One region of the Bradyrhizobium sp. USDA 4506 genome, then DNA from elsewhere that is predicted to be linked to it. Evidence: riboswitches for the same ligand, from Rfam matches in the RefSeq annotation. Region 1 holds a riboswitch; the other holds the start of a gene.
The links. Region 1 has a riboswitch for glycine ahead of ACVIHF_RS19935 (D-amino acid dehydrogenase). Riboswitches for the same ligand answer to the same signal wherever they lie in the genome.
Positions count from the first base shown of each region.

Region 1 (3,406 bases):
GTGGTCGATGAAGTCCGCAGCGGGACCGTTGCACACCAGACCGTAGCACAGATGGTAGCAGACTCACGGTAGAACTTGAGCAAGTCCCATGCCATCGGTGCTGCGGATTTTGCGGTGCAGCTAATCAGTCCTGTTGGCCGCGATTATTCCTCCGGTGAAGTTCGAAGCAGTCCACTGGAAGGTGGATTGATTTCAGCTTTGCGCGCGTCGGCGGGCACATCGAGCCCGGCGCCGAACGACGGCGCCATCGGCGGCGTGTCGAGGTCGCGCCAATCGTCGATCGCCTGGGCCACCATCTGCGCCGTCGCCGCCGACAGCGTCCAGCCGAGATGACCGTGGCCCGTATTGTAGAACACGCCCGGAATCCGTCCGGCGCGAACCACCGGCATCATGTTCGGCATCATCGGGCGCAGGCCCGCCCATGGCACGACTTTCGACGTATCGATCTCCGGGAAATGATGCCGCACCCAGTCCACCAGCGGTTGAATGCGATCGGCGCGAATGTCGCGGTTGAAGCCGTTGAACTCGGCGGTGCCGGCGACGCGGAAGCGGTCGGCGCCGAGCCGGCTGGTGACGATCTTCGCAGCTTCATCGAGCAGGCTGACGGTTGGGGCCGCATTCCGGCTTTGCGGCGCATCGAGCTGCACCGTGATCGAATAGCCCTTCACCGGATAGACATTGACGCGGTCGTTGAGCAGGCTGGCGAAGTGGCGGCTCGCCACGCCGGCGCAAATCACGATCCCGTCCGCCTGTAGCTGCTGTCGCGTCGCGACCGCAGCATCATGTGAAGCAGCTTCGTTCCAGCCGATGCGGAAGCCGTCATCGCCGTGTGCGATCGTGTCGACGTCGGCTTCATGGACGAAGCTCGCGCCACGGCGGATGCAGGCGTCGGCAAGCCCACGCGTGAATTTGTGAATATCGCCGGTCGCGTCGGACGGCGTGAAGAAGCCGCCATAGCAGGTTGTCTGCAGCGCGGGTTCGATGACGCGGATCTCGTCCGGGGTCACCGGCCGGCGGTCGAGCCCGCCTTGCTGCAGCAGCGTGTTGACCTTGAGGCCGGCTTCGAAGCCGGCCCTGTCGTGATAGACGTGCAGGATGCCGCGGCGTTCGAGATCGAAGGCGATGTTTTCGCGCTCTGCGATCGAGAACAGATGCTTGCGCGCTTCGATGGCGAGCTTCGTGGTCTCGATGGTGTTGCCGCGATAGCGCGTGATGTGGCCTACGAACTCGCCGATCCAGGAATATTTGTGCCAGCTCGGCTTCGGGTTCATCAGCAGCGGCGCGTCGCTTCTCAACATCCAGCGCAGCCCCTTCAGAATGGTCGCGGCGCTGTTCCATACCTCGGCATTGCTGGCGGAGAGTTGTCCGCCATTGGCGAACGAGGTTTCCATCGCGGCGTAGCGATGCCTGTCAAGGACAGTCACCTTGTAGCCGCGTTCAAGCAGGGCATAGGCCGTCGTTACGCCGGTGATGCCGGCGCCGATAATCGCGATATGTGGCATGATGGTTGTCAGGCTCCCGTGGGTTAGAGTCGCCGAACCACCGGTCAAACCGGCATTCGGCGCCCCATCTGTCACGGTACCTGAGAGCTTGATCCGCATCGGGCCGGGGCCAGAAGCGAACTATCCCCTTCGGTGGACGTCATGGCCCTTGATGTGCGGCCATGTTCGTCTCTCTCCAGATCGTCCTGACGATACAGTCCTTTTGCCTGAGAGTTTCCGGGGCGGTTGCTCCGTCGGCGCCGAAGGCAACAACACGAACGTTGTCGCTTCGATCTCTCCCGCATCGTCGCGTTGGACGGCCGGACCGTAGGCGAAGCCTTAAAAATGGACAAGGCTAAATTTCGATCCGGCAGTGCCAACGTGTTGTGCAGTGCAAATCGATGTCAGTCCAGCGTCGCCAGCAGTGCCGCCATCAGGCGGCCGCGTTCGGCGAGGCTGTCGACCTCGATGTGCTCGTTGAGCGTATGTGCATCGGCGCCGCGAACGCCGAGGCCGTCGAGCGTGGGGATGCCCATCGCGCCGGTGAAGTTGCCGTCCGAGCCGCCGCCGGCGCTGCCGTGCGGCAGATCGAGACCCATCGCTGCAGCAAGGCCTTTTGCCTTTTCATAGAGCGCCATGGTGCCCGCATCGGGCTCCCACACCGGGCGGGTGACGCCGCGCGTCACCTTGAAGGTCACGTCGTTGGCGGTGCCCGACAGTGCCAGCATGCGCTCGACGCCACGGTCGAGATCGGCCTGGCGCTTGGCCATGCTGAGCGCTTCGCCGGTGCAGGTCGTTGCGACGCAATTGACCCACTGGCCGCCATGCACGATGCCGACCGAGAAGGTGCAGTCCTCGGTGGTCATGCCGTCGATGGCGATGATCTGCCGCGCCATCTCGCGGATCGCGGAGCGGCCGGAAGACAGCGTTGCGCCGGCATGGCTGGGCTTGCCGGTGGCTTCCAGGTTGAAGCGCGCGATCGCATAGCGGCCGGTGACGACGCCGTTGTTTGGACGGCCGGGCTCCGGCACCAGCACATATTTGTTGCGCGCGGCTTCCGCCTCGATGATGTCGCGCGTCGACGGCGTGCCGACCTCTTCGTCGGGGGTGAACAGCACGGTGATCGGCAGCGGAGTCGTGAAAGAGGCGCGCGCCAATTGCCTGATCGCCTCGATCGACAGGTAGTTGCCGCCCTTCATGTCGAAGATGCCCGGCCCGAAGCACTTGTTGCCTTCGCGCCGCCACTTCAGGTTCTCGATGGTGCCGACGGGGTGAACGGTGTCCAGATGGCCGGCGATCAGGATGCCGGGCTGGCCTTGTTTCGGATGGGGAAAACGGGCGCGGACGCAGCCCGCGAAGCCCTGGCGTCCGGCGATGCGCTCGATCGTCGCACCCATGATCGCCATCTCGCGGGCGGCGAGATCGAGCATGCGTTCGACCGCGGCGGCGTCCCAGGTCGGGCTTTCGCATTCCACCCAGCTGCGCAGGCCCTGCAGCATCGTTTCGGAATCAAAGGGGAGATTGGCGGGGTTCATCGTTGTTCTCTCTTGTTGTTCTGACGGCGCCGGCATCGCGCGCGCGTTACGAAAATCTCAGCCGACGATTTTGTAAAGCCAAAATCTGGCGCGCGGCCTCATTCGTTTGTGTACGTCCGATGCGACCTGAAACCGATTGACGCGCTTGGCGCTTGGTGCAAGTCTCGATTTCACAAGCCATACAGCATGTTAGTTCGCCTAAATAACGAACCACATGCATAACGAATAAGCCGGCTTTGACCAGTTACACGTCAGGAGAGATTGCATGTTCCCTATCTCGCGTTGGAAACACCGCACGCTAGCGGCCGCGTTGACGGCGCTCGCGCTGTCGTTCGCGCCGCAGGAATTGTCATTCGCGCCGCAGGCGATGGCCGCGGGCAAGACCATCAC
Region 1 covers NZ_JBSSBM010000002.1:3,738,564-3,741,969, reverse strand. The annotation lists gene ACVIHF_RS19935 (D-amino acid dehydrogenase) at 144-1,502, opposite strand; glycine riboswitch at 1,569-1,683, opposite strand; glycine riboswitch at 1,687-1,793, opposite strand; gene ACVIHF_RS19930 (M20/M25/M40 family metallo-hydrolase) at 1,886-3,016, opposite strand; gene ACVIHF_RS19925 (ABC transporter substrate-binding protein) at 3,282-3,406, shown strand, end outside.

Region 2 (3,406 bases), 170 kb from region 1:
GTGATCCTTTAGGCGGTGTGCGCGGCGTAGGCGGCCTCGTCCATCAGGCCGCCGAGCTCGCCCTTGTCGGCAATCTTCAGCTTGAAGAACCAGGCCTTGCCGCCGGCGTCGGAATTGACCAGCGCGGGCTCGGCGGCGAGCGCGTCGTTGACCTCGACCACCTCGCCGGCGATCGGCGCGTAGACGTCGGAAGCGGCCTTGACGGATTCGACGACAGCGGCGGCCTCGGCCTTCTTCAGGCTGCGGCCGACCTTGGGCAGTTCGACGAACACGACGTCGCCGAGCTGCGACTGCGCATAGTCGGTGATCCCGATCGTGGCGACGTCGCCCTCGATGCGGAGCCATTCGTGGTCGGACGTGTACAGCGTCGTCATGGGGTCGATCCTTTGGCGTTCAGCGTTTGTAGGTATTGGGGACGAAGGGCGTAGCGGCGACTTTCAGCGGCAGCCGCTGGCCGCGCACTTCGGCGAAAACGGTGGTGCCGACGGCGGAAAGGGCCGTGGGCAGGTAGCCCATCGCAACCGGCGCATTGAGGCTCGGGCCGAAGCCGCCCGAGGTCACCTTGCCGATCTGCTCGGTCGAGCCGGCATCGGCGAACAGCGCGGCGCCTTCGCGCACCGGTGCGCGGCCGTCAGGCTTCAGGCCGACCCGTCGGCGCGCAGCGCCATCTGCGAATTGCGCGAGAATTTTGTCGGCGCCGGGGAAGCCGCCGGCGCGGGCGCCGCCGCTGCGGCGAACCTTCTGCACCGACCATTCCAGCGCGCCTTCGACCGGCGTCGTCGTGGTGTCGATGTCATGGCCATAGAGGCACAGCCCGGCTTCGAGCCGCAGGCTGTCGCGCGCGCCGAGCCCGATCGGCAACACGTCGGGATTGTCGAGCAGCGCGGTGACCAGGGCTTCCACCTTGTCTGCGGGCACCGAGATCTCAAAGCCGTCCTCGCCGGTATAGCCGGAGCGCGAGACGAAGCAGTCGACGTCGCCGACGCCGCGCGGACCGGCATCCATGAATTTCATCGAACTGACATCCGCACAAAGATTCGCCAGCGCCGATTCGGCTTTCGGGCCCTGCAGCGCGATCAGCGCGCGGTCGGCCAGCGAGATGATCTCGCAGGCGTCGGAGAGATGCGCGCGGAGATGCGCCTCGTCCTCGGCCTTGCAGGCGGCGTTGACCACCAGGAACAGGTGATCTCCGAAATTCGCCACCATCAGGTCGTCGAGCAGGCCACCGTCATTGTTAGTGAATTGCGCGTAGCGCTGCCGTCCCGGCGCGATACCGACGATGTCCTGCGGCACCAGTTTTTCCAGCGCGAGCGCGGCATCCGCGACCTTGCCAGATTTGGCCCTCAGCACGAGCTGGCCCATGTGCGACACATCGAACAGGCCGGCTTCCTTGCGGGTGTGCAGGTGCTCCTTCAGCACGCCGGCCGCGTATTGCACCGGCATGTCATAGCCGGCGAACGGCACCATCTTGGCGCCGCGCGCAAGGTGCAGCGCGTGCAGCGGGGTCTGTTTCAGCGGGGAGGTTTCGCGCGCAAGCATCACAGGGCCCTCGCGGTTCCCGCCGGGGACCTATTTCCCCTTGAGAAACCTGCAGAAAGCCCCATCTGTCGCTGTGCCTGAGAGTATTATCCCGTCGGCGGACGCATCGGGGCGAACCCCAGCGTCTCTTTCCAGATGTCAGACGTCACGCGGTCCTTTTGCCTGAGAGTTTCCGGGGCGGTTGCTCCTTCGGCGCCGGCGGTAAGGCCGGTCTCTCCCGACGTGACTAGGTATAGGTAGGTAGAAAACACGGCGCCACCAAGACTGTCAACGCAGCTGCAGCAACTATCCAATGGGCTTTGTGCTGCCGCGGCAAGCCCATGATCCGCCTGCACAGTTTCTGGACACCGCAGCTGGCAATGTCTAAAAGCGTTCGGCCGGAAAATGACGCCTTTTTGCGGCTGGCCGGCCCCTTTTTCCGATTGGATGAACATGAGCAGCGTCAACGACATCAGGTCGACATTTCTGAACTTCTTCAAGGAGAACGGGCACGAGATCGTGGCCTCGTCGCCGCTGGTTCCGCGCAACGACCCGACCTTGATGTTCACCAATGCCGGCATGGTGCAGTTCAAGAACGTCTTCACCGGCGTCGAGAAGCGCGGCTACCAGCGCGCCACGACGTCGCAGAAGTGCGTGCGCGCCGGCGGCAAGCATAACGACCTCGACAATGTCGGCTACACCGCGCGCCATCTCACCTTCTTCGAGATGCTCGGCAACTTCTCGTTCGGCGATTACTTCAAGGAGCGCGCGATCGAGCTCGCCTGGAATCTGATCACCAAGGATTTCGGGCTGAAGAAGGACAAGCTGCTGGTCACCGTCTACCACACCGACGACGAGGCGGCCGGCTACTGGAAGAAGATCGCGGGCTTCTCGGACGACCGCATCATCCGCATCCCGACCTCGGACAATTTCTGGGCGATGGGCGACACCGGCCCGTGCGGACCGTGCTCCGAAATCTTCATCGACCGCGGCGAGCACATCTGGGGCGGCCCTCCGGGCAGCCCGGATGAGGATGGCGATCGCTTCCTCGAATTCTGGAATCTGGTGTTCATGCAGTACGAGCAGGTGACGAAGGAGGAGCGCGTAGCGCTGCCGCGTCCCTCGATCGACACCGGCATGGGGCTCGAGCGCATGGCCTGCATCCTGCAGGGCGTCGAGAGCGTGTTCGAGACCGATCTGTTCCGCAATCTGATCGATGCCGCCGCGTCTACCCTCGGGCACGGTCCGAACGAGCAGAACGTTGGGTCGTATCGGGTGATCGCGGACCATCTGCGCTCGTCCGCGTTCCTGATCACCGACGGCGTGCTGCCGTCGAACGAGGGCCGCGGCTACGTGCTGCGCCGGATCATGCGCCGCGCGATGCGCCATGCACAGCTCTTGGGCGCGAGCGAGCCGCTGATGCATCGCCTGGTCTGGGCGCTGGTCCGCGAGATGGGCCAGGCCTATCCGGATCTGGTCCGTGCGGAGAAGCTGATCGAGGAGACGCTGCGGCTGGAGGAGACGCGCTTCCGCAAGACGCTGGCGCGCGGCCTGTCGATCCTCGACGAGAAGAGCGCCGGCCTCAAGAAGGGCGACATGTTCGACGGCGACACCGCGTTCACGCTGTACGACACCTACGGCTTCCCGCTCGATCTGACGCAGGACGCGCTGAAGTCGCGCGGCATCAGCGTCGACCAGGCGTCGTTCACCGACGCGATGGAGCGGCAGCGCGTCAAGGCGCGTGCCTCGTGGGCGGGCTCGGGCGAGGCGGCGAGCGAGGCGATCTGGTTCCCGCTGCGCGAGAAGCTCGGTGCGACCGAATTCCTCGGCTACGAGACCGAGAGCGCGGAAGGCGCGGTGACGGCGCTGATCAAGGACGGCGCCGAGG
Region 2 covers NZ_JBSSBM010000002.1:3,907,508-3,910,913, reverse strand. The annotation lists gene gcvH (glycine cleavage system protein GcvH) at 9-374, opposite strand; gene gcvT (glycine cleavage system aminomethyltransferase GcvT) at 394-1,539, opposite strand; glycine riboswitch at 1,681-1,769, opposite strand; gene alaS (alanine--tRNA ligase) at 1,972-3,406, shown strand, end outside.
Region 2: another riboswitch for glycine. It lies ahead of gcvT (glycine cleavage system aminomethyltransferase GcvT); the one in region 1 lies ahead of ACVIHF_RS19935 (D-amino acid dehydrogenase).